DNA from 4 places in the Psychrobacillus sp. FSL K6-2843 genome. Region 3 is predicted to be linked to each of the others. Evidence: riboswitches for the same ligand, from Rfam matches in the RefSeq annotation. Region 3 holds a riboswitch; each other region holds the start of a gene.
The links. Region 3 has a riboswitch for S-adenosylmethionine ahead of MKY94_RS02485 (methionine biosynthesis PLP-dependent protein). Riboswitches for the same ligand answer to the same signal wherever they lie in the genome.

Region 1 (5,986 bases), 1.4 Mb from region 3:
CTCACGCAGTAGCACATGCCAAATGATAGAAGGAGTTTTAATTCCCATCGCTGTATAAGCTTCAATGACACCATTCTGTACCTCTAAAAGTGCGGATTCCATCAATCGTGCAATATATGGAGCAGTATAAATTACTAATGGAACGATAACACCCTTAACACCGATCGTAGTTCCAACAATAAATTTAGTAAAAGGAAGGATAAAAAATAGTAGAATAATAAATGGAATAGAACGAATTATATTAATCAGAAGGTTACTAACTTGGTATATAACCGCATTTTGTAACGCTTGACCTGGTCTAGTTAGAACGATAAGTATTCCAAGTGGGATACCAATGATTATGGAAAAGAATAAAGATATGCCTACCATCTGAAATGTTTCAATTACAGATTCTCCGATGATTGGCAACCATTGATTAGTGAATTGTTCGAATCTACTCATGAGTGCACCTCCAAGCTCTCAGTTCCAACTCCTTGTTCTTCTAAGAAGCGAATAGCTGATTGTACTTGATTTTTTTCTCCTACTAAATGAATCACGATATTACCGACAATTCCGTTTTTCAATTCAATAATATTGGCCGTTAAGATATTTGGTTGTACATCAAACTTCTGACTAACCTCTGCTAATAATGGTTTTCCAGTACTTTCCCCAACGAAAGTCAAGCGAGTGACTGCACCCGTCACATGGAGCTGAGAAATAAGGGAAGGGGATAAGTTACGTTGACTAATTGTGTTTAAGAACTTTTTAGTTGTCGGATGACTAGGCTTCGTGAAAAGATTAATAGCTGTGTTCTCTTCTACAACTTCTCCGTTTTCCATCACATACACATGATCACAAATCTTTTGAATAACATTCATTTCATGAGTTATTAAAAGAATAGTTATACCTAACTCCTTATTGATCTTTAATAAGAGCTCTAATATTGAGTCAGTCGTTTCTGGATCCAGAGCACTTGTTGCTTCATCACTTAATAATACTTCTGGTTCCTGGGAGAGAGCTCTTGCAATAGCTACACGTTGCTTTTGGCCGCCAGAAAGCTGGTTTGGATAGCTTTTATGCTTATCGGTTAAGCCTACTATTTCTAAATATTTTTCCACTCTTTTTTTAACTTCGTTCTTGTCGTAGCCAAGCAGCTTTAAAGGTATAGCGATATTGTCGTAAACAGTGGCAGTTTTTAAAAGGTTAAATCCTTGAAAAATCATGCCTATTTTGTTTCTGACTTTTCGAAGTTGAGGAAGGGGAAGGGGGGTTATTTCTTCGCCATTAATGTATACTTTGCCTTTTGTTGGCTTTTCGAGCAGGTTAACACATCTGATAAGTGTGCTTTTCCCTGCTCCGCTATAGCCGATAACTCCGTGAATTTCACCTTTTCTTACATGAAGACTTACGTTACTGACAGCCTTTACTGTGTTGCTTTTGCTGATGAATTCCTTTGTAATATTCTCTAAAACTATCATGTTAAATCTTCCTTTCTAAAGAAAACGTTACCGGTTGCGGCAACGTTTTTGTTATTTCTACTCATCCCAGCTTGCTAACACAGAACCTTGAAACTCTTCTTCGATAAATGTTCTGACTTCCTCTGATTGATAAGCTTTTACAAACTTTTGAACGGTTGGATCATCTTCGTTTTCCGCGCGGACAACGATATAGTTCACATATGGAGAGTTAGATGACTCTAAAAGAATTGAGTCTTCCTTCGGGTTAATGCCAGCAGCCAAAGCAAAATTTGTATTGATTGCTGCAGCATCTACCTCGCTAAGCTGTTTCGGTATTTGAGCAGCCTCTAATTCGATAAATTCAATATTCTTAGGGTTTTCTTCGATATCATAAATAGAAGCATTTTCTTTTTTATCTTCTTTAATTTTAATAAAGCCATTTTCCTCTAGTATATATAATGCGCGTGAACCGTTAGTTGGGTCGTTTGGTAATCCAAATGTGGCACCTTCTGGTAAATCTTCGAACGATTTAAATTTTTCAGAGTAAATACCCATTGGGTTTAAAATAGTTTTACCAACTGGTACTAGCTCAGTACCATGGTCTTCGTTGAAAGCATCAAGAAAAGGCTCATGTTGATAGCTATTTGCGTCTAGGTTACCTTCAGAAAGTGCTGTGTTTGGAAGTATGTAATCAGAAAAAGCTTTAATTTCTATTTCTAGTCCATCTTTTGCTGCAACTTCTGCTGCAACCTCAGCTATTTGTTCGTGAGGACCAGCAGTTACACCTATGACTAATTTATTTTCATCTAAGGCTTTGTCACCTTTAGATTCATCACCACAAGCCGCAAGCAACCCCGTTAATAGAACTCCTGATAATACTAAACCAACCTTTTTCATTAAAATTCCTCCTTAATAATTATTAAAGAATTCGAATAAATATAAAAGCCTCTCTTTCAAAAAGAAAGAGAGGCACACAAAAATGCATTGTCCTCTCTTATCTTCCAAAACAAAAATGTTTTGCAGGATTTAGCACCTTTCTATACTTTTGGTATAGATGGTTGCCGAGCTTCAACGGGCCAGTCCCTCAGCTACTCTTGATAAGAGATAATAAGCTATTAAGTTTTTCGTTTATTCTATAAATGAAAATTTACTATACTAAACTAACAAAGTCAAGAGCTATTTTTTAATAGTAAAATTTTTTAGAAAAGATTAAAATTATAAGATAATAAATAATTATGCAATTGGAGGAATCGACATGACAATAAGAGCAAATTTTGCAGTAGGTGATTTTGAGAGAATAGTTGGTGCTAGATTAAAATATGGAACAGATTTGATAGAAGGGATAGAAGCAATATGTGAAGCCAATCAAATTACTTCTGCCACTGTCGTTAGCTGCTTTGGAAGCTTTCAAAAATGTGGCTTTGTCTATTTAATTCCAGCTGATTCCTCGAAAATAGGTGTAGCCTATAATGAAATGATCGTAAAAGAAGGACCTATAGAATTTTTACATGGTACAGGAGTTATATGTCAGCAAGAAGGAAAATATGCCACACATTTTCACGGATCAATGTGTGATCAATATGGTGCTGTTTTTGGAGGTCACTTCATCAAAGGTGAGAATCCTGTAATTACGGTTGACCTAGTCTTAGCCGAAGTAAAAGGGATGGAATTCCATCGGAAACATGATGAAGAGACTGGTGCAATTCAGTTTTATCCGATTGAGCAAGGGAGCAAGTTCCCCAGGACAATAGAGGAATAGAAAGTGTAGTAGGTTAACATATAAAAGAATTCAAATAAACAATAGAATATGACATAAAAAAAGACTACTTTTGTAGTCTTTTTTTATTTTGTTGGCTATTTCACTTAAACACACTAATTAATATTGTGATGAGAAAATAAACTAAAATACCAAGTATAAATAGTCCTATAAATTTTTTCATGTAAGATACCTCCAGAGGATTAAGCTTGTTTTTTATTGAACGGTCATAAAAAAAATTATCCGGTCATAAAACGTTGCTATCCGGTCATAAAAATTTTTATCCGGTCATAAAATCGCGCTATCCGGTCATAAAAATTTTTATGCGGTTATAAAGACAATTTATCAATTATTTTCATAGAAATTAGTGTCTTTTAACTTCACTTAAACATCTTTTAGATGATAACAGTAACTAATTCTTAAAAAAGTTCTAGCTTTTCTATACGGTCAACAGCCTCAATCAGGCGATCCTCATCAACTAAAAGTCCGATGCGTACATAACCTTCCCCGTGTTTACCAAATCCATTGCCAGCAGCGACAGCAACATCTGCTTTTTCTAGAAGTATGTCAGCAAATTGTTCACTAGTATAGCCATTTGGTACAGGAAGCCATGCAAAGAATGAGCCTTCAGGAGCTTTCACATTCCAACCAATTTTGCGACAAGCCTCTATGAAAGTATTTCTTCTTTTTTCATAGAGTGCCACTAATTCTTCCACACATTCCTGAGACCCATTTAGTGCTTCTGCTGCTGCAGATTGAATAGCAGGAAAGAGGCTGACAAAAAGATGGTCTTGTATAATATTGATAGCCTCAATCATTTTAGAATTACCTAAGGCAAACCCTACGCGCCAGCCTGCCATATTATAGGTTTTGGATAGCGTATACATTTCAATTCCGACTTCTTTAGCACCTTTTGCTTGTAAGAAACTAATAGGTTTTTTCCCATCAAAGCCGATGCCTCCGTAAGCAAAATCATGGACAATGGCTATATCATTTTCCTTTGCTAACTCAACAGTTTCTTGGAAAAACTCTAAAGTAGCAGAGGCTCCCGTAGGATTATTAGGATAATTCAAATACATTAGTCTCGCTGCCTCTTTTTGGTCCGGGGTAAGCTGCTTGTAATCGGGTAGAAACGCATTTTCTTCTAACAGTGGCATAGTATCAAATTGCACATTTGCTAGTCCTACTCCAGAGAGATAATCTGGATAACCAGGGTCAGGAAGGAGCATTAATTCCTTCTCATTCATCATAGCTAAAGGTAGCTCTACTAAACCTATTTTAGTACCAAAAAGTACGGCTACCTCTTTATTAGGATCTATATTAACGTCATACTCTCGAGAATAAAAATCTACGGCCGCTTGCTTTAGCTCGTTTATACCTCTAAAGGGAGAATATTTATGAGAAAGCGGACTTTGTGCTGCTGTCGATAGCGCTTGTACAATATGGTCAGGTGTCGGCTGGTCAGGGTTTCCTTGTCCGAGATTGATAACATCCCTACCTTCTGCCACAGCCTTCGCTACTTTTTGTACTAATGTTGCAAAAAATTGGGGAGGGAGATTTTTTAAACGATCAGAAAATTCCATGGACAATACCTCTTTTTCTAAATAGTTGCATATATTAGTCAAATCTTATAATCTTTTTAGTATTATGTCTATAGGTGGTGGCGAAATGAAAATAGCTTGTGTTCAGTTAGATATAGCGTTTGGTAATCCAAAAGAAAATTTTAAAAGAGTAGAAAAGAAAATTAGAGAAGCAGCTATACAAGGAGCAAATCTTATAGTTTTGCCGGAGATGTGGAACACGGGATATGATTTAACGAGATTAGAAGATATAGCAGATGATAAAGGGGTAAAGACGAAGGAATTTCTAGTTAAACTTGCGAAAGAATTACATATACATATAGTGGGTGGCTCGGTTTCGACGAAAAAAAAGAACTCCTTTTACAATACCATGTATATCGTAAACCATTCGGGAGAGCTAATCGCTGAGTACGACAAGGCCCATTTATTTAAGCTAATGGATGAGCATTTATATTTAAAAGCTGGAGACAGTAAGAATATTTTTATGTTGGATGAAGTGACGATGGGAGGCGTTATTTGTTATGATTTACGCTTTCCGGAATGGTTTCGTGCTCACTCATTGAATGGTGCCAAAATAATTTTTGTTCCTGCTCAATGGCCCTCAGCACGTATAGACCATTGGAAAATACTTTTACAGGCAAGAGCTATTGAAAATCAATGCTATATAGTTGCAGTAAATCGAGTAGGAGAAGATCCGAACAATCAGTTCAATGGAAACTCGATGGTAATTGCTCCATGGGGAGATATAGTTTGGGTAGGAAACGAGGAAGAAACTATTGGATTAGTAGATATTAATTTAAATCTAGTAGAAGAAGTAAGAGGTAGAATTCCTGTATTTCAAGATAGAAGAGAATCATTATATAAATAATAATATTTCTTTTTAGAAAACTATTTAATTCAGTTGACGTTTAATTGGCTTTTTTGTATGGTTTTGTAAAGGGGGAGAAATAATGACAGAACATAAACTGGCAATACAAGATGAATATCCAGATGACTTTGCTTGGTGCTATGGATGCGGTCGTTTAAATGAAGAGGGGTATCATTTAAAGACTTATTGGAATGGAGACAAAACAGAAACTGTTTATCATCCACGAGAAGAGCATATTGCAATTCCTGGCTTTGTATACGGTGGATTAATTGGAGCAATAGTGGATTGTCATGGAACTGGTTCGGCAGCTCTTGCACTTCACCGAAAAAATGGTTTTGAGCCTGGC
Region 2 (5,986 bases), 1.8 Mb from region 3:
AGTTCCTTTAGTTCAATGTCATGATTGATCTTCTGCTGCACAGAGATTTTAGCTAATGCCTTTGTCCACTTGGAAGGAAGTTTTTTTAACAAAAGCCACGGAGATGTTAAGATAACACCAGCATATTCCACCTCTATCTTATGTAACATCTTCATAACTAAGGTTGCTCCAAGCCCGTGTCCTACTATAAAAATAGGAAGGTCATATGAAACAGCAACCTGCAATGCTTGCTTTATGTAGTCTTTATAAAGATCAAAGGATTCATCGTGAATGGTCTTGGTTCTCACTAACTCCCCGTGACCTGGCAAATCTCCCATCACTATATGGCAATTTGAGCTTCGCAATTTTTCGATTAGCCAAGCATAACGTCTGTGATGCTCATAGGCACTATGAACAATAATTACAACCGCTTTAGCCTTTTCATCTGACTCCCACTTCCACATGTTCAACATACCTCATTTCTGTAACACTCTCTACGTCCTATTTATTTCTTTCTTTCGATTTGTTTGATAGGATTAATTATACTCTAGAAAAACAAAGGAGCGTGTCTATTTTGATTTATCCATACAAAGATAAGAAACCTTCGATTGATGCATCTGCCTATATTGCTGATTATGTCACAATCACAGGTGATGTTACAATCGGTCCAGAGACTACAATTTGGTTTAATACGGTAATAAGAGGGGACGTTGCCCCTACTATAATAGGAAGCAGAGTTAGTATTCAAGATTTAAGTTGCCTTCATCAAAGCCCAAATAATCCACTCATAATTGAAGATGAGGTAACTGTTGGCCATCAGGTTACATTACATAGCTGTACTATACGTAAAGGCGCATTAATAGGCATGGGGTCCATTATTTTAGATGGTGCAGAAATAGGCGAAGGAGCATTTATTGGAGCTGGTAGTCTTGTCCCTCAAGGGAAAAAAATCCCGCCTAATACTTTAGCATTCGGTAGTCCAGCTAAGATTATACGTGAATTGAATGACGAAGATAAAAAAGATGTCCAACGAATTATTCATGAATATGCTGAAAAAGGACAGTACTATAAATCCATCAAACCCTTATAGAAAGATCGAATTTAAAATAGAATAAATTAGAATTAAGAAACACCTAATTTTAAAATTTTTATAAATTTGACTCCGGTTATTTTTATACAATAATCCATTAAGAGTAAATAGATCCATTTATTTGGTCAGCCTATTTACCGTTAAGCTGTATAATTGTTTGAAAAAAACAAAAGGTATTAAGAGGCTAGCCTCTTAATACCTTCTTTCTTTAGGCGAGGCATTCCAATAGAAGGAAGTCTCTGAATTCTTAAATACCCGCTTTTTGCTTTAATTGCTCTGCCTTGTCGGTTTTTTCCCATGGAGCATCGATGTCAGTACGTCCGAAATGTCCGTAAGCTGCCGTTTGCTTGTAAATTGGGCGACGAAGGTCTAGCATTTTAATAATTCCAGCTGGACGAAGGTCAAATAGATCACGGATATATGATACTAAATCCGCCTCTGCTACTTTTCCTGTACCAAATGTATCGATTGCGATAGAAACTGGTTGTGCTACACCGATTGCATACGCTAGTTGTACCTCACAGCGATCTGCAAGACCAGCAGCAACAATATTTTTTGCTACATAACGAGCGGCATAAGCTGCAGAACGGTCTACTTTTGTTGGATCTTTTCCAGAGAAAGCTCCTCCTCCATGGCGAGCATAACCTCCGTATGTATCAACAATAATTTTACGTCCAGTTAGTCCAGCATCACCTTGAGGACCACCAATAACAAAGCGTCCCGTCGGGTTAATAAAGTATTTCGTTTCCTCTGTTATTAAATCAGTAGGTACTACCGGTTTTATAACATGCTCTTTTAAATCTCTTTGGATTTGTTCTAAAGTTATTTCTGGGTGATGTTGTGTAGAAATAACAATCGTATCAATATGAACAGGGTTGTTATTTTCATCATATTCAACTGTTACCTGTGTTTTACCGTCTGGTCGTAAGTAGTCTAAAGTTTCATCCTTCCGAACCTGTGCTAAGCGACGGGCAAGTTTGTGAGCTAGACTGATCGGTAATGGCATAAGCTCTGGAGTTTCATTACATGCGTAACCAAACATTAACCCTTGGTCTCCTGCTCCAATAGCCTCGATATCTGAATCAGTCATCGCACCTTCTCTAGCCTCTAGCGCTTGGTCTACACCCATAGCAATATCAGCGGATTGCTCATCAATCGCAGTTAAAACTGCTGAAGTTTCAGAGTCAAAGCCGTATTTAGCACGTGTATAACCAATTTCTTGGATAGTCGAACGTACAACTTTAGGTATGTCTACATATGTAGAAGTTGTTATTTCTCCTGCAACTAACACTAAACCTGTAGTAACGGTTGTTTCACAAGCAACTCGTGCATTAGGGTCTTCCGTTAAAATTGCATCTAATATAGCATCAGAAATTTGGTCACAAATTTTATCTGGATGCCCTTCTGTTACTGACTCCGATGTAAATAATCGACGTTGTGTCAAAAGATTCCCTCCTATATCCTGCGAGATTTCTCTCAGGAATTGATACGGTACTCATTCCCATGTCAAGCCAATAGTAAACTTGAAGCTGCTTCGGACTTGGCACACAAGGATTTAGGGCGATGTAAAATAAAAAAACCTTTCACTCACGTAATTACATGAGGAAAGGGATTAATATCATAAACACCTTTCACTCTTATCAATCAAGGAATTTCACCTTGTCTCAGGTTGGGCACCTTTGTAATGATTTTTCAATTACAGGTTGCCGGGTTTCACAGGGCCTGACCCCTCCACCAGCTCGGAATAAGAGTATCCGTTCAATTCACCATCATACGTAAAAATTAGTTATAAGTCAACCGATTAAATGTAATTTTTTCTCAAAAACAAAAATTATTCCAATAATGGGCTTCTATTAGTGTAGACTATTTAGTGTAATGTGTTATACTATTTCACATATCAATGAAAAATCCTCTTTATGTTGACTATTTACATGAAGAGATAAAAATTAAAAAAGGATGGTAATACTAAATGAATTCAATCGATACTGTGAGCGAACTGAACGAATTGTTAGCTGGTAACAACATTAGCCTTCAATTATCAGTACCACAATTGGTGGAAAAAGCTACTTCTAGAGGAGAAGCAGTACTAACTTCAACTGGAGCTGTTAAAGCAGAGACAGGCAAATATACAGGACGTTCTCCACAAGACAAGTATATTGTTGATGAACCTATCTCAAAAGACAAAATCGATTGGGGCTCTGTAAACCAACCTATCTCATCTTCTCATTTTGAAGCACTATATACAAAAGTTATGAACTATTTAAAAGAACAAAATGAACTATTTGTATTCAAAGGATTTGCTGGTGCTGATAAGGATTCGCGTCTAAGCATTCAAGTAATAAACGAGTATGCTTGGCATAACCTTTTTGCTCACCAACTATTTATCCGTCCTTCTGAAGAAGAGTTAGTAGCTCATAAAGCAGACTTTACTGTAATCAGCGCACCAAACTTCAAAGCAGATCCTGCTATTGATGGAACAAATTCAGAGACTTTTATCATTGTTTCTATGGAAAAACGTATTGTTTTAATTGGTGGAACAGAATACGCAGGAGAAATGAAAAAATCTATCTTCTCTATTATGAACTATTTATTGCCAGAACAAAATATTTTGCCTATGCACTGCTCTGCTAACGTTGGAGAAAAAGGCGATGTAACGTTATTCTTCGGCCTTTCAGGTACAGGTAAAACTACATTATCTGCTGATGCTGGAAGAAAGCTAATCGGTGATGATGAACATGGTTGGTCAGATAATGGTGTATTTAATATTGAAGGTGGCTGCTACGCAAAATGTATCGACCTAACAAGAGAAAATGAACCACAAATCTTTGACGCTATTAAATTTGGTACTGTTTTAGAAAACGTTGTTGTTGACCATACAACACGAGTTGCAGATTATGCAGATAACTCTTTAACAGAAAATACACGTGCAGCTTACCCAATTCAATATATCGATAATATTGTAGATCCATCTGTAGCGGGTCATCCAAATACAATCATCTTCTTAACTGCAGATGCATTTGGCGTGCTACCTCCTATCAGCAAACTTACTAAAGAGCAAGCAATGTATCACTTCTTAAGTGGGTTTACGTCTAAATTAGCTGGTACAGAACGTGGAGTTACTTCTCCTCAGCCTGCATTCTCAACATGCTTCGGGTCTCCATTCCTTCCATTGCATGCAACAGTTTATGCAGAAATGCTTGGTAAGAAAATTGACGAGCATGGAGCACAAGTATTTCTAGTGAACACTGGCTGGACTGGTGGAGAATATGGCGTAGGAAGTCGTATGAAGCTTTCTTACACTCGTACAATGGTCCGTGCAGCGATTGAAGGGAAATTAAACGAAGTGGAAACAACAAAAGATGCAGTATTCGGTTTAGATATTCCTACAAGCATCGATGGAGTTCCTTCTGAGGTATTAGTTCCTCGTAACGCATGGGCAGACAAAACTGCTTATGATAAAAAAGCTGCTGAGCTTGCTCAATCTTTCCATGAGAACTTCAAAAAGTTTGGTACCGTATCAGAAGAGATATCTCTTAAAGGCGGTCCAACTGCTTAATCTATATACTTTAAATGGCCGTGAAACTTTTCACGGCCATTTTTTTGTTTATTTGCTTAGTGATAATAATAGCTAAGTCGCTTTATTTGTGCAGACAAGCAATTATTGAAGCAAGGATATATTTCCTTAGTCACCATAGTAATTGTAAAGTTCACTTCTCCTCCACAAATGACGCTTATGTGGAAAACAAATAATAATCATCCATCTATCGTCGCATAAAAGAAGGAGGCCATAGACACTAGTCTATCACCTCCTCCCCTATATATTTAAAAGAATATTACTCCTCAAAGTCGTCGTGATATTCCATGTCAGTAGAAATGGGGAAGATTCCTTTTATCTCTTCTGCTTTTTCTTCATCTACATTAGAAAAAATAATCTCAGAGCCATAATGTCCAATTTCTAACTCTTCTTCGCCCTCTGCATTGAAAAACATCGTGAACCATTTAAGTCCTCCGACTGGGTCAATGGAGTAATTCCGGAAAAACAATCTATTTTCATCGTTTAAATTAACAGTAATTACCTTCATCAATCCCTCATTCATCACTTCAAAGCTTTTTTCACAAAGCTCATTGACTGCATCCTCTTCTTCAGCCCAGCAATGTATAACTACTTCAGAATACTGTGTTGTATACTGATCCCATAAGTCTTCCCAAAAGCTTAAATCTATTGGGAATAACGTTTTTTCCTCTAAACTCATTGACTCTACTTGAATAACTAACTGACCCAAATTATTTTCCTCCTCCATGTTTTTTCATCCAAATACACACGTCTCTCACTACTTGTCGATTTACCTTAGAAGGAAAGTAATGTGTGTAATCCGGATAATACCATGTCTCTACAATTTTGTTATACCCTATTAATGCCTGCTCTAATACTTTTGCATGCTCAATAGAAACATTGACGTCTTTTCTACCATGAATTATTAAAATAGGAGCACTGATTTCTTCTACTCGCTCTAATACATTTCTATCCTCATATTCTTCCTCACGGCTTGAAGGAGTGCCACCAATTACACGCTTCATCATTCTCCGCATATCCAGTCTTTCCTCATATGTAAGAAAAATATCAGTTACTCCTGCCCAGGAAACAAGAGAACTTATGTCTTCTCTTATGACGGCCGTCCATAATGCCATCATACCGCCCCTAGAAAAGGCAAATAGATGAATTTTGTCAGGATTGCAAAATTGCTTTAAGACATCCACTGCATAGACGGCATCCCATCGATCCTCTCCACCAAATTCATCTCGCCCCTCTCCACCACGATTTCCTCGATAATAGGGAGCAAAGACCACAAGGCCCTGCGAAGCAAATTGGGCTATTCGTGCAGGACGAACCATGCCTATCCCTTGAATACCACCCCT
Region 3 (5,986 bases):
CATCACCTGCAACTTCTTTTAAGAACTTGAAATGCTCTATCATATAGTGAGTGCTAAAGCCAATTTTTCCTGTTACTTTAATGCCATGAGCTTTTGTTTGGACTCCCTTAAAAGACAAGCCTTTATCGGGTTCATAAAACTCTACACCATCTAGTCCTCCTAAGAAATCGAAATGCCACCATTTACGACGGAATTCGCCGTCTGTAATGGAAAGTAACCCAGCTTCTTTCTGTTTTTCAACCAGTTTAATAATTTCTTCATTTTCAATCTGAGTTAGCAGCTCTAAAGTTATCTCTTTCTCTTCAAATTGAGCTCGCGCTTTTTTTAAGCGTTCTGGTCTTAAGAAACTTCCTACATGATCTGCTTTGAAGGGTGCTTTTACTAGTAATTGATTGGTCATATTAAACTCCTACTTTCTTTATAATGTGTAGTAACTATTTCCAATGATTGTTCAAAGTCTGCTAACAGGTCATCCACATGTTCAAGCCCAACCGAAAAGCGAAGCAGTCCATCAGTAATTCCACGCTTTTCTCGTTCCTCCTTAGGCATTGCTGCATGGGACATAGTAGCGGGGTGGGAGAGAATAGATTCTACTCCACCCAAACTTACTGCAAAAACAGGTATTCTTAGATTTTCAACAAATATTTTTGTAGCTGTCTTGCCTGGCAAACGAAAGGAAAATATAGCACCAGAGCTGGCCGCCTGTTTTTTATGAATTTCATGTCCTGGATGAGATGATAATCCAGGATAGAAAACTTCCTCCACTAATGGGTGATTTGCTAGATAATTGACCAAACTAATAGCCGTCTCCGTAGATTTTTCGAAGCGCACACTTGTTGTTTTAATACCCTGTATGAGTGTATAGGAATCTTGAACACCCAGTATGGCTCCAAAGGAATTTTGAAGAAAACCTGACTTGCTACCAAGCAACTCATCCTTTGTAACTGCAAGGCCGGCAATGATATCACTATGTCCAGACAAGAACTTAGTTGCACTATGCAAAACAACGTCTACACCTAATTCGAGCGGCCTTTGGTAGAGTGGTGTCATGAAGGTATTGTCTAAAAAGGTTAGAGAATTATTGGCTTTAGCTATGTCTACAATACCGGCAATATCAGTTATACCTACTCTCGGATTTGAGGGAGTTTCTATATATATTAGTTTGGTATTGGACTGAATTGCCTGCTCAACAGCATCTAAATTAGAAAGGTTAACAAAAGAATGCTCTATACCAAAGCGAGGTAAAACCTCTGTCACAAAGCGAAAGGTGCCACCATAAACGTCCTCCGTCATGATTATATGGTCTCCGGCAGATAACAGCATTAAAGAGGTTGATATCGCTGCCAGACCAGAAGCGAAAGCAAATCCTCGCGTACCACCCTCTAGCTCTGCTATGGTTTTTTCTAATGCTTCTCTGGTTGGATTACCAGACCGACTATAATCAAAGGGGCCGAAGCTATCAAAACTTTCCTGATGGAAGGTAGAAGATAAATAGATTGGAACATTCACAGCACCGGTTCTTCTTTCATAATTACCTCGAGTTGAAGCAGTAATTAAACTAGTTTCAAGTTGTTGATGAATAGACTCCATTAAACAATAACCTCCTTCTCTAAAGCTACAAATACTTGCTTTAGGTCATTGATTAAATCTTCCGCTTCCTCAATACCAACAGAAAACCTTAATAAACTATTATCTACTCCCCGAGCAATCCGTTCAGATTCTGGTATATCTGCGTGTGTTTGAGTGGCAGGGTAAGTAATGAAGCTTTCCACACCACCAAGACTTTCAGCAAATATGATTAACTTTAGCTTTTCTAAAAAAGGACCTACCAGTTCGCTTCTTTGAAGACGGAAGGAGAGCATGCCACCCTTGCCTGCATAGAGAACATCTTTTATTAAATGCTGTTGCTCTAAAAATTTTACTAACTTCTTTGCGTTTGCTTCATGCTGTTTCATTCTTAGATGGAGAGTTTTTAACCCACGTATCAACAGCCATGAATCAAATGGTGAAAGGACTGCACCTGCTGCGTTATGGTTAGCCTGTAATTTCTCGCCCAATTTAATGCCTTTTGATACAACCAACCCAGCCAGTACATCATTGTGACCTCCGATATATTTAGTAGCACTATGTATGACAATGTCTGCGCCAAGTTCTATTGGCCTTTGTAAAAAAGGAGTTAGGAAGGTATTATCCACAATTAAAAGTAACTCATGCTTCTTAGCTAACTCCGCGTATAGCTGAATATCAATCTCTTGCATTAACGGATTAGTAGGTGTTTCAAGAAAGATTGCCTTCGTATTTTTGGTAATAAGAGATTCCACCTCTACGTAAGAGGTAAATTTACTATAAATAGTCCTAATATTATAGGAGTCAGAATATTGATTGAAAAGGCGATAAGTACCTCCATATAAGTCCTCTGGGGCAATCAATTCATTACCTGAACGGAAAAGGGAAAGGACCAATTGAATGGCTGCCATTCCCGAACTACAGGAAAATCCTGTATCGCCTTGCTCTAGCTTGGCTATTCCCTCCTCTAAAATAGCTCGTGTAGGGTTTTTAGTTCGAGTATAGTCATAGCCGGTAGATTGGCCAAGACCATGATGTTTATAGGCTGTGGATAAATAGATAGGAGGATTAACTGCTCCAGTTTTTGGATCACAATGATTACCTAATTGAACTAATTGTGTATTAATGTGAGTTTTGGACATTGTTATTCACCTCTTATTATTAATAGGTTCAACATTTCGAAAATAAATCACAAAGTAGACTCTAAGATAAAAAAATTCAGGATAAATATAGAATAGAAGCATTTTGCCAAATAAAAAGAGGGCTCTCTTCATAAGAAGAGAACCCCCAATATAGATTGAAGTCATTCTTCTTATCTTCAAGACAAAAATGTCTATTGGATTTAGCACCACACCTATAATGGCTGGTTGCTGAGACATCATAGGGCCAATCCCTCCGTCTCTCTTGATAAGAAATAAAAATATATAATTTTCAAAATTTAGCGATAAGTAAGTTTATCATGGGATGAATATAAATTCAAGAGTTATTTCACATTTGGAATTGCTACCCAGTGACCGGAGGAAACTTCCACAAGCTTAGATTGCTTCAATTGATATCTATCCTCTACATTTGATTCCTCCAAAAGCTTCCTTTTTTTCTTAGCTTCTACCTTAGGATCAGGAATAGGGATTGCTGCTAATAGGGATTTTGTATAAGGATGTTGTGGGTTAGAATAAAGCTCTTCACTTTCCGCAAGCTCCACAATTTTACCAGCATACATCACCGCTACCCGATCACTAATATGCTTAACCATAGATAGATCATGTGCGATGAAAAGGTAAGTTAGACCTAGTCTATGCTGTAAATCCTCTAGTAGTTCTACAATTTGTGCCTGTATAGAAACGTCTAAAGCTGATAGTGGTTCATCACAGACGATAAAGTCAGGCTCTACTGCCAGTGCTCGGGCAATGCCGATTCGTTGTCGTTGCCCACCTGAAAACTCATGTGGATAACGCATGGCATGGGAGGAATCCAACCCTACCATTTTTAGTAACTCTTCTACACGTTGTTTTCTTTCCTCTGCATTTTTGCTCAAACGATGAATATCTAATGCCTGGCCGATAATATCTAACACCTTTAAACGAGGATTTAAGGAAGAATACGGATCCTGAAAGATAATCTGCATATGTCGTCGCATCGTTTTTAATTCACTTTTACTCAAACGGTTGATGGCGATTCCCTGATAAAGCACATCTCCATCCGTAGGCTCATGTAACCGAAGAATGGACCGACCGGTAGTTGATTTTCCTGAGCCAGATTCTCCTACAAGTCCAAGGGTTTCTCCAGGTTTGATGAAGAAGCTGATATCATCCACGGCCTTCAGCACATTCCCTTTGCCTAATTGGAAATGCTGCTTTAAAGATTTGACCTCTAATAACGGCTTGCCATTTTCTAAACCAATGGAACGAAGCGGTGGTCTCTTGGGTTTCTTCCTTTCATCTAAACGAGGAAGTGCATTTAATAATTTTTTTGTATAGTCATGCTGAGGATTTTCAAATATCTTTTCAGTTGTCCCGGTTTCTACAATTTCGCCATTTTTCATAACTGCCACTCGATCGCACATACCTGCAACTACACCCAAATCATGAGTGATTAAAATAATGGAGGTGCCAAATCTTTGCTGCATATCCTTCATTAAATTCAAAATCTGAGCCTGAATGGTAACGTCTAGTGCAGTTGTCGGTTCATCTGCTATTAATAGCGTTGGCTTGCAGGCAAGTGCAATAGCGATCATAACTCTTTGGCGCATACCACCTGAAAATTCGTGAGGATACTGGTTGTAGCGCTCTTCGCTATTCTTAATGCCTACTAGCTTCAAGATTTCAACTGCTTGGTTCTTTGCCTTTTTTTTAGAAAGCTGCTGGTGCTTGATAAGACTTTCTGCAATCTGTGGGCCAATTCGAATGGTAGGGTTTAAAGATGTCATGGGATCCTGGAAAATCATACTGATGTCTCTTCCTCTAATACTCTCCATTTCCTTTTCAGTTTTTGTCTCAAGAGATTCTCCTAAAAATTCAATGGAGCCATTTTTCATGAAGGAGGGGGGAGAAGGCAGCAGGCGCATGATGGAGCGGGCAGTGACACTTTTTCCACTACCTGATTCTCCTACAATGCCAAGTGTTTCTCCTTTTCTTACTTCAAAGCTTACGCCTCGAACAGCCTCAAATTCATTGTCGTTTGTTAAAAAAGAAATCTGTAAATCTTTTACTTTTAAAATAGTTTCCATGAAAACCACCTATCTGATTAAAATCTTCAATTTATTATTTATGATTCATGCTCTTTCAGTAGAGAGCGTATATTTTAAGTAATATGAGCGGTTTCTACAAAAAAGAAGACTAAACACGCACAATTATGGCGCATTTAACCCTACGCTTAATAGAACCAAATTATTTGCGTTGACTTAATAGTAGTTCGAATCTATACTATACTATACCACTCGGATTTATACAATATAGGGAGGGGGTATTTGGTATGGGAAGAAAATCTTCTTCCAACGCACTAAGTTTGACCTATGGAAGACTACAACATCATTCTTTCTTTAGAATCTTATTATTTTTACTTGGCTTGCCAGTTCATATAATAACCTTTCTACTTTTTTACCTAAAAAAGCAGAAGGATCCTAGTTCTTCCTTAAATAGCGATCTAAAGTCTTCACTTGTGGCAAGGGGGATAAAAGAGGAACTATACGAGGAGTTTAAGGAGCAGTATGAACGAAAGCATGCCTTTTTTAATGAAAAAATTAATGAAGAAAAAATGACAGTAGAAATAAATAAACTCGTGGAAGATAGAGTAGAAAAGCTTGTATCCAATGAAATGAATGAAATACATGAGTTAAATGGTACAAAGCCACTCACTTATACAACATATTTTTTAGGTTTATTAGAGAATACTGCATTTCTAATTGTTTCGTTTATTCCTGGCTTACTGATGTATATTTTATTGGGTCTTTATAGTAATGCGTTTAGTAAATTTATTTTTGAAAGATTGATCATGAGTATCTTTGTTATAACAGGCGTTTCGGTTTTGGTGTTCACCATTTTATATTTATCGCCTTTTGATCCAGCTGCTAACCTTTTAGGAGAAAGTGCCACTAAGGAACAGATGGCTGCGTTCAATCAAATGCATGGGTTAGACCTGCCTTATCTCAATCAGCTATGGAATACAATAAAAGGAATTGCAACCTTTGATCTAGGAGCATCCTTTACAGGTAATGAGGATGTTGCAACAAGTATTGCCAATAAGTTCCCAGTTACATTAATGATTGCAATCTTCTCTTTATTAATGGCAGTAGTAATAGCAATTCCTGTAGGAATTATATCTGCAACTAGACAAAACTCCTTCTTAGATTATGCCTTTATGTTCATTGCTTTAATTGGATTGTCCATACCAAACTTTTGGCAAGGACTTATATTCATCTTGA
Region 4 (5,986 bases), 1.5 Mb from region 3:
ATTGGGTTAATCATTATGATTTATGATGAAATTTCCTTTATTTTTGTCCCGCTCACAGTTTTTTTGGGGAATGTTATACTACCAATCATTTTAGCGGTCATTGTTTATTATTTACTTAGACCGATATTGCGAATGCTAGAAAAAATTAAAGTTAAAAGAGTGCTCGGAATACTCCTGATCTTTTTAGCTTTAGTAGGAATTGTTACCTTATTGGTATTTCTTGTGTTTCCCTTTTTAAAAGCTCAATTTTTTAGATTGGCAGAAGAGCTCCCAGGTTATTTTATAGAAGTATTGAGTCAATTAGATTCATTTTTGAGAACAAATACTTTTATTAGCTCTTATTATTTACAAATAGAGAATGATGTTGCTAATCTGTTATATGATTTACCAAAGGAACTAGGAGCATTCTTCCAAAATACCTTCACTGGTATAGCAACTGGTATTTCATCTTTTATCGGTATACTTACTAGCTTCATATTAGCAATTGTCACTGTGCCTTTTATCTTATTTTACCTTTTAAAGGATGGAGAAAAGCTTCCTGCATATATTCTTAAAATATTTCCACCTCGTATGAGAGAGGATTTAAAATCGGTATTTACTAGCATAGACAAGCAAATTAGCTCTTACATCCAAGGTCAGATACTTGTTTCCATGTGCATAGGAATAATGATTTTTATTGGTTTCACCATTATTGGAATGGATTATGCATTATTGTTAGGCGTATTGGCTATGGTAACAAGTGTTGTCCCTTATCTAGGGCCAGTTATAGCTATTACTCCAGCAGCTATTATTGCTTTAGTCACATCGCCATTTATGTTGATTAAGCTCGCTGTTGTATGGACGGTTGTTCAACTGATTGAAGGGAAATTTATATCCCCACAAATTATGGGTAAATCACTACATGTGCATCCAATTACTATTATTTTTGTATTGATTACTTCTGGTGCATTATTCGGAGTTCCTGGAGTTATATTAGGTATTCCGGGGTATGCCATTTTAAAAGTTATAGTTTCCCATTTTTACACATTGTTTAAAAAGAGGTACAATAAATTTGAACCGGTTGTAGAAAAACATTATGAGTACACAAATAACAAGGTGGAATGAGAGTAATGGCCAAAAAATTTAACTCCAGTATAGAAGTAAAATCAATAAAGATTGATACAATTGTGGATCATCCTTATATCGAACACGGTATAAATCTTTCAGGAACTATCTATATTGATGGCGTACATGACTATGAGCAAATTGAAAATATTAAATTAGAAGTCTTTAAAGTGATTAATGGTAAAGTACCAAAGGTTGTTTCCAAGCATTCTATTGAACTGGTTGGTACTGTCGCATCTAAGGATATGCAAATGATTCCTTTTGAAATAATGCCAGATGAAAGATGGCTTCCAGATGGTGAAGAAGAAATGACTACACTTATCTTAAGAACGACCGTCTTGTTTGAAAATGGTTCCGAATACAATGATGAAGATGAAATACATTTTGATATTGAGGAATAAAAAGCAAAGAATCCCAGCATTTATTGCTGGTTTTTTTGTGGATAAAATTCTATTTGAAGACCACTCTATGTGAAAAGAGACTGCAGATTATTGCTTACAAGTGATATCTGCATCATAAAGGAGCAACCGATGAAAAAGTTAATTGTTTTGTTAATATTAGTTTTGTTGCCTTTAACTGCTTGTGGAGAAGATCGTACTTCAAATGATGTCCCACCGCCAGAAACGATCGATAATACAAGGGATAGTATTACCCCGGAATCAGGGAATGAAGAAGTTAATAAAGAAAATGATGAAGGAATGCCAAACACGAACGAGCTTAACGATCCTGGCTTAGAGGGCTTAAAAGGTGACGAATAAAAATTCACATTGTACAAAATAGTGGAATATGTTAAAATAGTCTTACATTAATGACCGGAGGTGAAGAAGGAATGAAAAACGCTGTGAATGCACATGGATTTATTTTGGGATTTTTATCCATATCCTGTGCGATTACTCATGGATTTACTAAGAACGGGACCAGTCTGTCCTTTTTTAAACAGTTACATGAAATTCACAGCTGATAAGCCATTCTTTCTGAACCACATTTAGGAGACTGCTCGCTTATGGAGCAGTCTTTTTGTATGCAGAAAAATGCTTCCAGCTATATTTTGGAGAGGAAGCGAATTAGAATGATATGTAAAATACAGGAAATTAGTAAAATGCTTGGTGGAAACACAATATTTGAGGATTTAACCTTGGATGTAAGGTCTGGAGAAAAATTAGGGATAGTTGGTAGAAATGGAAGCGGTAAAACAACTCTTTTTAAAATGATTGCAGGTATAGAAAAACCAGATCAAGGTACGATAACCTTCAAAAAGGGGACAAAAATAGGTTATCTTGCTCAAATCCCCACTTTTGAAAACCATATTACAGGGAAAGATCTGCTATATGATGCTTTTGAGGATATAAGGCTACTTCAGCAAAAGATGAGCGAACTAGAACATGAGCTTGCAGTAGCTGATTCTGAGATATTAGAAAAGCTCTTAAAACAGTATGGGGATATTCAGGAAAAATTCACTTTACAGGGTGGATACGGTATTGACTCGGAAATTGATAAAGTAATTCAAGGGTTACAGCTAAGTGGCTTTGTCAATCAGACTTTTTCAAGTTTAAGTGGGGGTGAGCAAACAAAAATAATGCTTGGACAGCTTCTTCTAACCAGACCACAGTTATTACTTTTGGATGAGCCGACCAATCATTTGGATTTGTATGCTATAGAGTGGCTGGAGGAATATTTGGTTAACTATTCAGGGACTGTAGTTTTAATTTCACACGACCGATATTTCCTAGATACGGTTGTCACTAATGTTGCCGATCTTGAGGACGGGATGTTAACACTTTATCATGGTAATTATTCTTCGTTTTTAATAGAGAAGGAAGAAAAGCTGACTCGTGAATTCCAGCAATATGAGGAACAACAAAAAAAGATAAAAAAAATGAGAGAAGCCATTAAGAGATTGAAAATTTGGGCTAATCAGGCTGTTCCTCCAAATGCAGGACTTCATCGACAAGCGAGAAATATGGAACGAGCTCTAGAACGTATGGAAAAGGTTCGAAAGCCTTTGATAGATCCTAAAAAAATGAACCTGACATTTGACGCAGCACCTAGAAGTGGAAAAGAAGTAGTAATAATGGAGAGCGTCTCCAAATGCTTTGGAGATAAAAAGATTTTAAATGACACAGATATGCATGTTTATTGGAAAGATCGACTTGCTATAGTAGGAAGAAATGGAACGGGTAAAACAACCATATTAAATATTCTCAGAGGGGAAGAAACAATTGATATAGGGGAAGCTCGATTTGGGAGTAATGTAAGACTTGGCTACCTATCTCAACATTTTGAGATAGGAGATCCAAAAGCTCGATTGATAGATATTTTCAGAGGTGAAGTGAACGTTAGTGAAGGAGAAGCGCGCCACATTTTAGCGAAGTTTATGTTCTACGGACCCGATGTTTTCAAAAGAGTTGCTGATTTAAGCGGTGGAGAAAGAATGCGTCTTCGTCTAGCACAGTTAATGCATCAAGACATCAATTGTTTAATATTAGATGAACCAACTAACCATCTGGACATTGATTCTTGTGAGGTGTTAGAAGAAGCACTCGATGATTTTAGTGGAACAATTATTGCTGTTTCCCATGATAGATATTTCTTAAATAAACTATTTTCAAGAACTGTTTGGCTAGAGAATGGCAAGCTTACAACTTATGAAGGCCCGTTTGAATGGGCAAGAGAAAAATGGGTTGAATTTAGCTCTAAACAAAATTCGGAGAAAGAAATAAAGGAGCAGCATCCCATAAAAAAATCACCAACCACTAAACAAGAAAATAAGGTTCCACTAGAGCACCAAATAAATGAGCTAGAGAAGATAATAAGTGACTTAGAAAATCAGATTAACTTAGAGGCAGACTGGTCAATCTATGAGTCATTAAGCTTGAAGAAATTGCACGCAGAAGAGCAGTTGGAACAATTAATGGAGAAGTGGTTAGAACTATGAGATTAATAGGCTATTCTTGAAAATGGGTTGATATAAATAAGAGACCATGCTAATATTATTTATTGACAAATAATTATAACAATTAAATATTCTTATCAAGAGAAGCGAAGGGATTAGGCCCGTTGAAGCTTCAGCAACCTCTGTTTTACAGAAAGGTGCTAACTCCTACAAGACATTATCTTGGAAGATAAGAGCTAAAGAGCAACTTTCTGCCCCTCTTTTCTTACATGGAAAGAGGGGCATTTTTGTTTGAAAAAAAGTATCTGGTTTTTGGTTGTCTAGCTCAGACTTTACCCACAAGGTTCAAGTAAAATCTGAATTGCTTTGTAATTGTATCTATGTTTTCACTGTACAAACGTTAGTTCTAGTGCTTTTCTATAAGGAGGAAATAAATTGCCTATTAATATTCCAAAACAATTACCGGCAACAAAATTATTAAAAGAAGAGAAAATCTTTGTAATGGATCAAGAAAGAGCATATACACAAGATATTCGTCCACTCAACATCGTTATTTTCAATCTTATGCCTGAAAAAGAAAAAACAGAGTTACAGCTACTAAGACTTTTAGGTAATACACCATTACAAGTAAATATAACATTTATGAATACAGCAACATACGAATCTAAAAATGCTAGTAAAACTCATCTAAATACATTTTATTCGACATTTGATGAAATTAAGGAAAAAAAGTATGATGGGATGATTATTACTGGTGCTCCAATTGAGCAACTTCCATTCGAAGAAGTAGATTACTGGAGAGAGATGAAGGAAATCATGGAATGGTCTAAATCGAATGTGACCTCAACGTTACATATTTGCTGGGGTGCCCAAGCAGCTCTTTATTACCATTATGGAATTGATAAATTTCCTCTTGATCAAAAGTGTTCAGGAGTGTTTAGGCACATTTTAATTGATCAGGTCGAGGATCTAGTAAGAGGATTTAATGACGAATTTAATGCCCCTGTATCGCGTTATACATCTGTTTCAAGAGAAGAAATTGAAAAGAATGAGCACCTAACCGTACTTGCCAATTCTGAGGAAGCTGGAGTCTTTCTTGTGAAATCGAATGACAACAAATATGTGATGGTGACTGGTCACTTAGAGTATGATGCAAATACTTTAGCAGAGGAATATAATAGAGATCTCAACAAAGGAATAGAGGTTCAGATGCCTAAATACTATTTCCCTAACAATGATCCTTCTAGTCAACCATTGAATACATGGAAGGCTCATACGCATCTATTATTTTCAAACTGGTTAAATTACTATGTATACCAAGCTACACCTTATGATTGGGAATAATATGTTTAATTGAACAGTCAGAAGGAAGTATTATTTGTCTTGTATATTAAACTCCTGTTTATTTAAACAGGAGTTTTTCCTATTTTTAGTTTTATTTATTCAGATATTAGGGAAAACAAAAGAGAAGAGACATTGTATTATGCAAAGAAACATATTTTTAAATGGAATTGATTTACACTTTATTGGAAGCGAGGTTAGGTCTATGAGTTTGACACCAAAACAAAGAATCGAGTTACATGGGTTTAATAATCTAACGAAAACACTAAGCTTTAATATGTATGATATCTGTTATACGAGAACCAAGGAAGAAAGGGAAAAATATATAGAATATATTGATGAGCAATATAACGCTGAACGCTTAACTAATATACTAACCAAAGTATCCGAAATTATAGAAGCGAATATATTAAATATTGCACAGCAGGATTACGAGCCGCAGGGTGCAAGTGTAACCATTTTAGTATCGGAAGGACCTGTCGATCAAACACCGATAGAATCATTTAAGCAATCTCCGGGGCCAATACCAGAAACTGTACTTGGTCACCTAGATAAAAGCCATATTACTGTTCATACTTATCCGGAATATCACCCGGATGAAGGAATCAGTACTTTTAGAGCAGATATAGATATTTCTACTTGCGGAGA

Region 1: it holds a riboswitch for S-adenosylmethionine, as region 3 does, so the genes downstream of both, MKY94_RS09345 (MetQ/NlpA family ABC transporter substrate-binding protein) here and MKY94_RS02485 (methionine biosynthesis PLP-dependent protein) in region 3, are expected to answer to the same signal.
Region 2: it holds a riboswitch for S-adenosylmethionine, as region 3 does, so the genes downstream of both, metK (methionine adenosyltransferase) here and MKY94_RS02485 (methionine biosynthesis PLP-dependent protein) in region 3, are expected to answer to the same signal.
Region 4: it holds a riboswitch for S-adenosylmethionine, as region 3 does, so the genes downstream of both, metA (homoserine O-succinyltransferase) here and MKY94_RS02485 (methionine biosynthesis PLP-dependent protein) in region 3, are expected to answer to the same signal.

Annotation. Positions count from the first base shown of each region.
Region 1 covers NZ_CP152021.1:1,870,767-1,876,752, forward strand. Annotated here, with positions in the region: gene MKY94_RS09335 (methionine ABC transporter permease) at 1-441, opposite strand, end outside; gene MKY94_RS09340 (ATP-binding cassette domain-containing protein) at 438-1,457, opposite strand; gene MKY94_RS09345 (MetQ/NlpA family ABC transporter substrate-binding protein) at 1,515-2,333, opposite strand; SAM riboswitch class I at 2,428-2,540, opposite strand; gene MKY94_RS09350 (PPC domain-containing DNA-binding protein) at 2,692-3,195, shown strand; gene MKY94_RS09355 (pyridoxal phosphate-dependent aminotransferase) at 3,612-4,775, opposite strand; gene MKY94_RS09360 (carbon-nitrogen family hydrolase) at 4,861-5,640, shown strand; gene MKY94_RS09365 (PaaI family thioesterase) at 5,723-5,986, shown strand, end outside.
Region 2 covers NZ_CP152021.1:2,830,298-2,836,283, forward strand. Annotated here, with positions in the region: gene MKY94_RS14245 (alpha/beta hydrolase) at 1-443, opposite strand, end outside; gene MKY94_RS14250 (gamma carbonic anhydrase family protein) at 554-1,069, shown strand; gene metK (methionine adenosyltransferase) at 1,317-2,513, opposite strand; SAM riboswitch class I at 2,704-2,820, opposite strand; gene pckA (phosphoenolpyruvate carboxykinase (ATP)) at 3,039-4,625, shown strand; gene MKY94_RS14265 (hypothetical protein) at 4,903-5,352, opposite strand; gene MKY94_RS14270 (prolyl oligopeptidase family serine peptidase) at 5,354-5,986, opposite strand, start outside.
Region 3 covers NZ_CP152021.1:501,449-507,434, forward strand. Annotated here, with positions in the region: gene MKY94_RS02475 (5-methyltetrahydropteroyltriglutamate--homocysteine S-methyltransferase) at 1-400, opposite strand, end outside; gene MKY94_RS02480 (aminotransferase class I/II-fold pyridoxal phosphate-dependent enzyme) at 397-1,590, opposite strand; gene MKY94_RS02485 (methionine biosynthesis PLP-dependent protein) at 1,590-2,708, opposite strand; SAM riboswitch class I at 2,876-2,980, opposite strand; gene MKY94_RS02490 (ABC transporter ATP-binding protein) at 3,050-4,792, opposite strand; gene MKY94_RS02495 (ABC transporter permease subunit) at 5,038-5,986, shown strand, end outside.
Region 4 covers NZ_CP152021.1:1,976,290-1,982,275, forward strand. Annotated here, with positions in the region: gene MKY94_RS09905 (AI-2E family transporter) at 1-1,104, shown strand, start outside; gene MKY94_RS09910 (sporulation protein) at 1,110-1,505, shown strand; gene MKY94_RS09915 (hypothetical protein) at 1,635-1,862, shown strand; gene MKY94_RS09920 (RAxF-45 family protein) at 1,934-2,065, shown strand; gene abc-f (ABC-F type ribosomal protection protein) at 2,174-4,039, shown strand; SAM riboswitch class I at 4,129-4,233, shown strand; gene metA (homoserine O-succinyltransferase) at 4,433-5,341, shown strand; gene speD (adenosylmethionine decarboxylase) at 5,544-5,986, shown strand, end outside.